DNA from 2 places in the Pseudarthrobacter sp. 01T43 genome. Region 1 is predicted to be linked to the other one. Evidence: predicted binding sites of a transcription regulator. Region 1 holds the regulator's gene; the other holds the start of a gene.
The links. Region 1 encodes LexA, which represses DNA repair genes until DNA is damaged. Its sites were predicted from a motif close to TCGAACANNTGTTCGA; they were not measured.

Region 1 (4,417 bases):
AACTCGAGTTGCTGATCCCGTACGACCGTGGTGACCTGATCAGCAAGCTGCACGAGACCGACGCCGAGATCCTCAGCCTGGATCACGGCGAACACGGCACGCGTGTTGTGGTCATGGTCCGGGAGGGCCTCGCCGCTGAACTGGAATCCTTCGTCAGCAATGACTGACCTGGTGGCAGGGGAGATTTCCGATACGGCCGGCGAGCAGTTCGTCATTGAACTGCTCGACCGCGCTGTCGCGGGGATGGGTGGCCAAAGCCGGGCCGGCCAGCACGAAATGGCCCGGCAGGTGGCGAAAGCCATCGAAACCGGAGACCACCTTCTGGTCCAGGCCGGCACCGGCACCGGAAAGTCGCTTGCCTACCTCATCCCGCTGATTGCGCATTCCCTCGTGAGCAACAAGCCCACACTGGTTTCCACCGCAACCCTTGCGCTGCAGACCCAAATTGTGGGCCGCGACCTTCCCCGCCTGCTGAAAACCATCACCCCTGCCTTGGACCGCCCCGTCAAGGTGGCACTCGTCAAGGGCCGCTCAAACTATGTTTGCCGGCACAAGCTGGAAGGCGGGTTCCCGTCCGAGGAACCCGCCGAGGGCCAGCTTTTCTCCCTCGGCGAAGACACCAGCGTCCCGCACTTCGCCGCCGCCCTCGGCGGCCCGTCGTCGCAACTGGGCAAGGAAGTGGTTCGCCTGCGGGAATGGGCGGAAAAAACCGCCACGGGAGACCGCGACGAGCTCCTTCCCGGCGTCACCGACCGCGCCTGGCGGCAGGTCTCGGTGACGTCGATGGAATGCCTGGGCGCGCAGAAGTGCCCGATGGCGGCCGAATGCTTCAGCGAACTGGCCCGCCATGATGCGGCCGAAGCTGACGTCGTGGTCACCAACCATGCCATGCTGGCCGTCAGCGCGTTTGAAGGCCTTGCCGTACTGCCCGAATACGACGTCGTAGTGGTGGACGAGGCCCACGAACTCCAGGACAGGGTCACCGGCGCGGTCTCCGGGCAGCTTTCCGTGGCCATGGTCCACGCGGCGGCAGCCGGCGCCCGTAAGCACACCGCCATCACCGTTGACGCACTTAATGCGGCCGCCGCCAACCTCGAACTCGCCTTGGCGGGAGTCCCGAACGGGCTGCTGCCCAACGGGCTCAACGACGAACAGTTGGACTGCGTGGATCAGTTGCGGGAGGCCTGCCGGGCTGCCCTCTCAGATTCCAAGGGGGATGGCAGCCAGACGGCCGACGGCGGGCGGCAGCTCGCCCGCTCGCGGCTGATGCTGATCCTGGAACTGTGCGAACGCCTCATAGTCGCCCGCGAGAACCGCGAAGTCGTCTGGTTTTCCCGGGCCAGCTCCTTCGACCCGCAGCAGGGCTACTCGCAGCCTGACGAGACGTCTCCTGCCTTGATCAACATTGCGCCGCTCAGTGTTGCCGGTAAGTTGCGCGAGGGCTTGTTCGCCGGCCACACCGTTGTGCTGACCTCGGCAACCTTGGCCATCGGTTCTGCGTTCGAACCGGCCGCCGGCGGCCTGGGGCTGGTAGGGGAGGGCGCGCCGAGTTGGACCGGCATCGACGTCGGCTCGCCGTTCGATTATCCCAAGCAGGGGATCCTCTATGTCGCCGGGCACCTGCCCAAACCAGGGCGGGGAGCGTCACCGGAGGCGCTGGACGAGCTGGAGGCGCTGATCCGGGCTTCCGGCGGCGGTGCGTTGTGCCTCTTTTCATCGCGCCGTGCGGCAGAAGAAGCGGCTGAGGCGATGCGACCACGGCTCGGGCTCAGCATTCTTTGTCAGGGCGACTCCACCATGACGGCGCTCGTGAAGCAGTTCGCTGACGAGCCCGATACTTGCCTGTTCGGCACCATGTCGCTGTGGCAGGGCGTTGACGTTCCCGGCGGATCCTGCCGGCTGGTGGTCATCGACCGAATTCCCTTCCCGCGGCCCGATGATCCGCTCATGACCGCCCGCTCCCGCGCCGTGGCGCAGGCCGGCGGTAACGGCTTCATGGCGGTCTCCGCCACGCACGCGGCCATCCGCCTGGCCCAGGGGGCAGGCCGGCTGATCCGTTCGACGGGGGACAAGGGTGTGGTGGCCGTGCTCGATTCACGCCTGGCCACGGAGCGTTACGCCGGCTTCCTGCGCGCCGCACTCCCGCCGTTCTGGCCCACCACGGACCGTAAGACAACATTTGCGGCACTCGAAAGGCTGGCCGGAAAGGGCGCCTGAGGCCTGCCCGCTCGGCCCGGGTGCTACAGCGACCGCAGGACCGAAACGACTTTCCCCATGATCGTGGCGTGATCCCCGAGGATCGGCTCGTACTGGGTGTTCTGGGGCAACAGCCAGGTGTGGCCGTCGCGCTGGCGGAAGGTCTTCACTGTGGCTTCGTCGTCCAAAAGGGCCGCAACAATGTCGCCGTTGGCGGCGTCGGCCTGCCGGCGGACCACCACCCAGTCGCCGTCGCAGATCGCGGCGTCCACCATTGAGTCGCCGGCGACGCGCAGCATAAACAGCTCGCCCTGCCCTACAAGTTGCCGGGGCAGCGGCATCACGTCCTCCACCATCTGGTCGGCCAGGATCGGTCCACCTGCAGCGATACGCCCAACCAGCGGCACCATGGCAGTGTCCATGGCACTGGGAATTTCGGTACCAGTACCGCCGACGCTATGCAGGCCCGGTTTGGCCGACGCGCCGTTTTTGCCGGTCCCCCCGTCCAGCGTCAGCGGCATCAGGACTTCCATGGCACGGGGCCGCTTCGGGTCCCGGCGCAGGTAACCCAGCTTCTCCAGCTGGGAGAGCTGGTGGGTGACGCTCGAAAGGCTGGCCAGGCCGACAGTGTCGCCGATTTCCCGCATCGAGGGCGGGTAGCCGTTGTCATTGACGGAACGCTGGATGGTTTCGAGGATCTTCTTCTGGCGGGCAGTGAGCCCCTTCGGGGTCCTCTGGGGCTGGCGGCCCTGCGGAGTCGCCTTGCCCTCGGCGGCTGGTGCTGCCATGTTCGCCAATGCCTTTCGGTTGCCCCGGTTCCGGTCCGGCTGTTAGTTGCCGGAATGGCCGGGCTGCTTTGAATGTCAGACCCTGCTGATCAACTACACGAGTGGTTGATCTTTTGATCCAAACGTAGGCCAGCCACATGGCTTTTTCAAACATTTGTTCTAGCGAGTCTCGACAATGTTCGTTGATAAGTGCTAAAACTGAGGAAGCAAAGTTCGAATATGTGTTCTACTCGTTGCCAGCGGATTCGAATATCCGCCACATGCGGAGGCTTGAGCCTTAGTGCGTTGGCGACCTGGAGGTCACGCCGGGCAGCACAGTATGGTCCAGGAGGGCTCATCTCATGTCAGCTATATCTGCTTCACAGGATTCCCGTCCGCAGTTCATTTCCGTCGAGCACCTGACGTCACAGCAACGCAAGGAGTCCTTGCCGCCGCTCCGTCTTACCCGCCGGGGCCGGGTTGTCCTCATCGGCATCCCGTTGGTGCTCCTTGCAGCGATCCTTCTCTCACTGGTTGGTTTTCTTACCTCTCCGGCGAAGGCGGCAGATTCCGCAGCTGGTCTCTCCGTCACGCCCACCATCACGGTGACGGTCCAGCCGGGGCAGTCCCTCTGGGCCATTGCCGGCACCGTAGCACCCCAGCGTGACGCCCGGGACGTCATTGCGGACATTGTTCAACTGAACAACCTCACGGGCGGCGGCGTGGTACCTGGCCAGCAGCTCTTTGTTCCCACCCGCTAGTCGACGGGAAGGGCCAGCGTTAGTCGCCGGCAAGGGCCAGATTAACCGTGGACAGGTCCACGGATTGCCGTCACATTTTCCGGCCATCGCCTTCGGAACTAAACTGTTCAGGTGAATGACCAGCTAGAGCGTCTGAACCGACTTCCCCTCCGGACCAATCTTCGCGGGCTTACCCCCTATGGTGCCCCGCAGTTGGATGTTCCCATCCTGTTGAACGTCAATGAGAATACCCATGGCGTTCCGGCGGATGTGCAGGCCGCCATTACAGCAGCCGTAACGGAAGCCGCAACCGGGCTCAACCGCTACCCGGACCGCGAGTTCACCGAGCTCCGGGAAGCACTGGCCGAGTACCTGGGTCACGGACTCGATGCCACTAACATCTGGGCCGCCAATGGATCCAATGAGGTTCTCCAGCAGATCCTGCAGGCATTCGGCGGCCCGGGCCGCAAGGCCCTCGGGTTCCCGCCCACGTATTCCATGTACCCCTTGCTGGCCAGCGGGACTGACACCGAGTACATCGTCGGTCAGCGCGCTGAGGGATACGGCCTCAGTGCAGAATCCGCCGCGTTGCAGGTCAAGGAACTTCAGCCGAACGTCGTTTTCCTTTGTTCGCCTAATAACCCCACCGGTACAGGCCTTGGCCTGGACGTGGTGGAGGCCGTGTATGCGGCCGGCGAGGCCAGCCAGACCATC
Region 2 (4,417 bases), on a different contig from region 1:
GAGTGGTGGAAGGACCCGACCAAGGCCGACGGCGATCCCGGCCGCTGGATGCTGTCCACGTCCATCCTGACAGCGGACACCCCGCCGCCGGGTACCGAGTCCACGGTGTTCGGCAAGCTGACGGAACTGCATGACCGGGTGCCGCTGCCCATGGACCGGGCGACTATGGCATCGTGGCTTGACCCGCGGATCGACGACGCCGCCTTCCTCGTGGATCTTGTCCGCGCCCATGTTAAGGACGTTGCCGCCGACTGGCACGTGGATTCTGTGGGCCGGGAGGTGGGAAACGTGCGCAACAATTCCCCGGAGCTCATCCGGCCCGTGGAGGCCTTGTTCTAGACGGCGATTTGTCTAATGTGGTGACGGTGCCCTAGACGGTCACGCTGCCGTCGTTGTCCACTGCCCAGGTGGGGTTGTACGCAATCTCCCAGCGGAAGCCGTCCGGATCGGCAAAATAGCCGCTGTACCCGCCCCAGGGCTGGGTGACGGGCGCAGCCACGATCTCAGCGCCGGCGGCCCGGGCTTCGGCCATCACCCGGTCCACATCCTCCGTGCTGGGAAGGTTGTGGCTGAGGGTGATGCACGGCACCGGTCCGGGCACCCCTACACCGGCTTCGGCGTGCATCTGCCCGGCATCCCAGAGGGAGAGGACCAGTCCGTGGTTGACCTGGATGAACACCACATCGCCGGGGTGTTCACGGTGCACTGGCCAGCCGAGACCTTCGGCATAGAAGCGGCGGGAAGCGTCAACGCTGCGAACGCCTAGTGAGATGAAGTCGACTCTGGGCTGCATGCTTCGATACTGTCAGAAGATGGCAACAATTCAAGGAAACGATCGGGAAGCTTTGGCCGACAAGGAACAGCTCGCTGCCGTTCGGATTGCGGTCGACGAAGTTGACGAACAGATTGTCACGCTTATTGCCCGGCGTGAACGCCTGATCCGGATCGCCGGAACCCTGAAGGGGGACGACGCTGAAGTCCGCGCCCCGGGCCGGGTGGAGCGGGTGATTGAGCACGTTCGCGGAGCCGCGGAAAAGAGGGACATTGATCCGGACATCGTGGAATCCACGTACCGGGCCATGATCTCGGGGTTTATCGACCTTGAGATGAAGGTCCACAAAGAAAACAGCTGAAGCTAGAGCGCCTCTTCGACGGCGACGCCGGACTGGAATTCCCGGCCGTCGGCCTCGCTGAACGCCGTCATGTAGTGCCCTTTGCCCAGGCCTTGAATGGCTGCCATGGGAAAGTTGCCGGTGATGGTGTTTCCCGAATGGGTCACCCCGGAAAGATCATAGTTTTCCTCGGCGGTCTGGTCATGGCAGAACGAGTAGAAGGCGATGGCCTCCCCGTTCAAGAATTCAATGCCCAGCCGTCTTTGGGAAGAATGGTCAGGGCTCGACGCCACAAGTCCCACAACGTACGCACCCGCCCCCGGTATATTGCCCTCGATATCAAAGTTGGCCACGAGCGTGTTGTCCTGGGCTTTGATGCTTACGTGCTTGAGGAGTGCGTCATGGGAGCTCATGCCATAATCCTGCCCCCAGCCGTCCCGTCCGTCCACCCCTGTCTAGGTTTTGCCGGGGCACCGTCGTAGACTGGATTTATTCGAACATGTATTCGAATATCCTGCTTTTGCGTCAGTAGCTCGCATCAGCCCAATTCAGTTCGGGAGGCGCCCATGGGCATGTTCAGCGAGTCCGTGGACGTCGACTGCACCGCTTCCGGCCAACCGGTGAAACTCCAATGGGGCGGGCGGCATTACACGGTGTGCGCCGAACCTGTGCGGTGGTACGAGCGCCGGCAGTGGTGGGCTGAGGAGCGTCGGGCGCCCTTGGGCAGCGGCCCGGGCCTGGTGGACCACGAGATCTGGCGCGTCCAGGTCCGGTTGGACCCGCAGGATACCGGGGAAGCGCTCACGCTGGACCTTTCCCGGCATCTCGGCAGCGGCCGCTGGAGGCTGCTGCGGATCCACGACGCACTCCAGCCACGAACAGCATGAGCTTCACCCACCTCCACGTTTCCACCGCCTTCAGCGCGCACTACGGGGTTTCCTGGCCTGAGGAGCTCGCCCAGGTTGCGGCGGCGGACGGCGCGTCAGCGCTCGCGTGCACGGACCGCGACGGCCTGTACGGCACCATCAAACACCTCAAAGCATGCATGGCTGCGGGCATCGATCCCCTTGTGGGAGTGGACCTCGCGGTCTTCGACGACGACGGCGATCACCGCACCCAGATCGCGGGCCGGGTCGTAGTGCTTGCCCGCGGACACAACAACGGGGCGGGCTACCGCGCCCTGTGCCGGCTGGTGTCCGATGCCCATGCCCGCACCTCAGGAAAAGCCGGGGGAGCGGTGCCCGTGGCGGTCACCCGCGCCGAACTCGCCTCCCGGACCCTTGACCCCCAGACGCTCAAGCCGGTCCTGACCGTCCTGATCGGCCCTGATTCCGACGTCGGACGGGCCATGGGCGGCAGGCGCTACCTGCGCCCACGCACTCTCTTCAAACGCTGGCTGGAAGCCATGCCCGCCGGGAGCCTGGTGGCAGAAGTCGTTTCCCAGCTCACCACCCCTGGAAAGCCCCTGAGTACCGCCCACGCAGTCCGCATGCTCAAACTCGCCGAAGAGCACCATGTCCCGGCAGTCCTCACCAACGCTGTCCGCTATTGCGCCGAGGACGGCGCCGCCACGGCGGACGTGCTCGACTCCGCCCGGACCCTGAAGTCCCTGCCGGAGCTTGCGGCAGAACCCTTACTCCAACCCAACGGGCAAGCGTGGCTCAAATCAGCCGGGCAAATGCTTCAGCTGGGCCAGGAAATCATTCGCGCCGCAGGGTATGGCACCGCTGACCTCAAACAACTGATGGCACAAACTGAGGCGCTCGCCGACTACTGCCGGATAGACCCGGTGAGTGACATGGGCTGGAAACAGCCCGTGGTTCCGGAGGCATCGGTCATCGGCATCAGCCAGGACCCGCACCTTGAACTGGTGCAACGTTGTGAAGCAGGGATAGGGAGGCGGTTCCCTGGCATCACCGGCCCGGCACACAAGGAGATGCGCTCGCGGCTGGAGCACGAGCTGGGGATCATCCGGAACCTCGGATTTTCCTCCTATTTCCTGACGGTGGCGGAAGTTTCCCGCATGATCCTGGACATGGGGGTGCGGGCAGCCGCCCGCGGTTCCGGCGCCTCCAGCCTGGTCAACTACCTGATCGATGTCAGCCAGGTGGACCCGCTGCAGCATGACCTGATCTTCGAACGCTTCCTGTCCCGGGACCGGGCAACGCTGCCGGATATCGACATCGACGTCGAAAGCGCCGAACGGCACAACGTGTACCGGAAAATCTTTGACCGGTTTGGTGCTGAACGGGTCACCCTGATGAGCATGCAAAACGGGTACCGGGCACGCGGCGCGGTCCGGGATGCCGGTATGGCATTGGGCATGGATGATGACGACGTCGGGGAGATCGCCAAACYGCTGTGGCGTTTTTCAGCCCGGAAATTCCGTGAAGCCCTGGTTGAAAAACCTGAACTGCGGGAATTCGCCGGGCGGGTGGAACAGCGTGGCTTCGCCGAAAACCAGCAGCTTGACCTGCTGGTGGACCTCACCGAACGCCTCGACAGGCTGCCCCGCCATATTTCCATGCACCCCTGTGGTGTGATTCTTGGCGATGCAACGCTGCTTGACCGGACGCCTGTCCAGCCCAGCGGGCTGGGGCTGCCTATGAGCCAGTTCGACAAACACGACATGGATCCCATGGGCATGCTCAAACTGGATGTGCTGGGGGTCAGGATGCAGAGCGCGATGGCTTTCGCCATCCGGGAAGTCATCCGGATCCATCCGTCGAAAGCGGAAGTGGTGGTGGCCGGTACCCATCCTGCGGGGCCTGATGGGTCCGGGCCCGATTACATCGCGGAGAACGGCCACATCGACCTCAACGCTGTCCCGCTCGATGATGAGCCCACCTTCGAGCTGATCCGCAGCACCCACACCCTGGGCTGCTTCCAGATTGAGTCGCCTGGCCAGCGTGAGTTGATCGGCAAGATGGCCCCGCGTGAGTTCAACGACCTCATCATCGACATTTCGCTGTTCCGGCCGGGACCCATGAAATCGGACATGGTGCGGCCTTTCCTGGAACACCGGCACGGTTTCGCGCCGGAAGTCTATCCGCACCCTGACCTGAAACCCGTGCTGCAGGAAACACACGGCGTCACCGTCTTCCACGAACAGATCCTGAAAACCTTTGATGTCATGACCGGCTGCGGGCTGGCGCGTGCGGATGAGTTCCGGCGGGCCCTTGGCGATGAGGTCCTGGAGCTGAAAGTGGAAGAGTTCTTCCGTCGGGAGGCGCGTATCAAGGGGTATTCACCGGAAGTGGTGGACAACGTCTGGGGGACCCTGAAAGCGTTTGGAAGCTTTGGTT

Region 2: a site for LexA is predicted at 1,606-1,621, ahead of AC1DIM_RS02510 (DUF6504 family protein). Genes of this name have one in related genera too.

What each region holds. Positions count from the first base shown of each region.
Region 1 covers NZ_JBFTPV010000008.1:48,798-53,214, reverse strand. Annotated here, with positions in the region: gene hflX (GTPase HflX) at 1-167, shown strand, start outside; gene AC1DIM_RS09795 (ATP-dependent DNA helicase) at 160-2,217, shown strand; gene lexA (transcriptional repressor LexA) at 2,241-2,984, opposite strand; gene AC1DIM_RS09785 (LysM peptidoglycan-binding domain-containing protein) at 3,326-3,724, shown strand; gene AC1DIM_RS09780 (histidinol-phosphate transaminase) at 3,836-4,417, shown strand, end outside.
Region 2 covers NZ_JBFTPV010000002.1:184,617-189,033, forward strand. Annotated here, with positions in the region: gene AC1DIM_RS02490 (SOS response-associated peptidase) at 1-339, shown strand, start outside; gene AC1DIM_RS02495 (VOC family protein) at 371-793, opposite strand; gene AC1DIM_RS02500 (chorismate mutase) at 813-1,133, shown strand; gene AC1DIM_RS02505 (hypothetical protein) at 1,136-1,525, opposite strand; gene AC1DIM_RS02510 (DUF6504 family protein) at 1,679-1,999, shown strand; gene AC1DIM_RS02515 (DNA polymerase III subunit alpha) at 1,996-4,417, shown strand, end outside.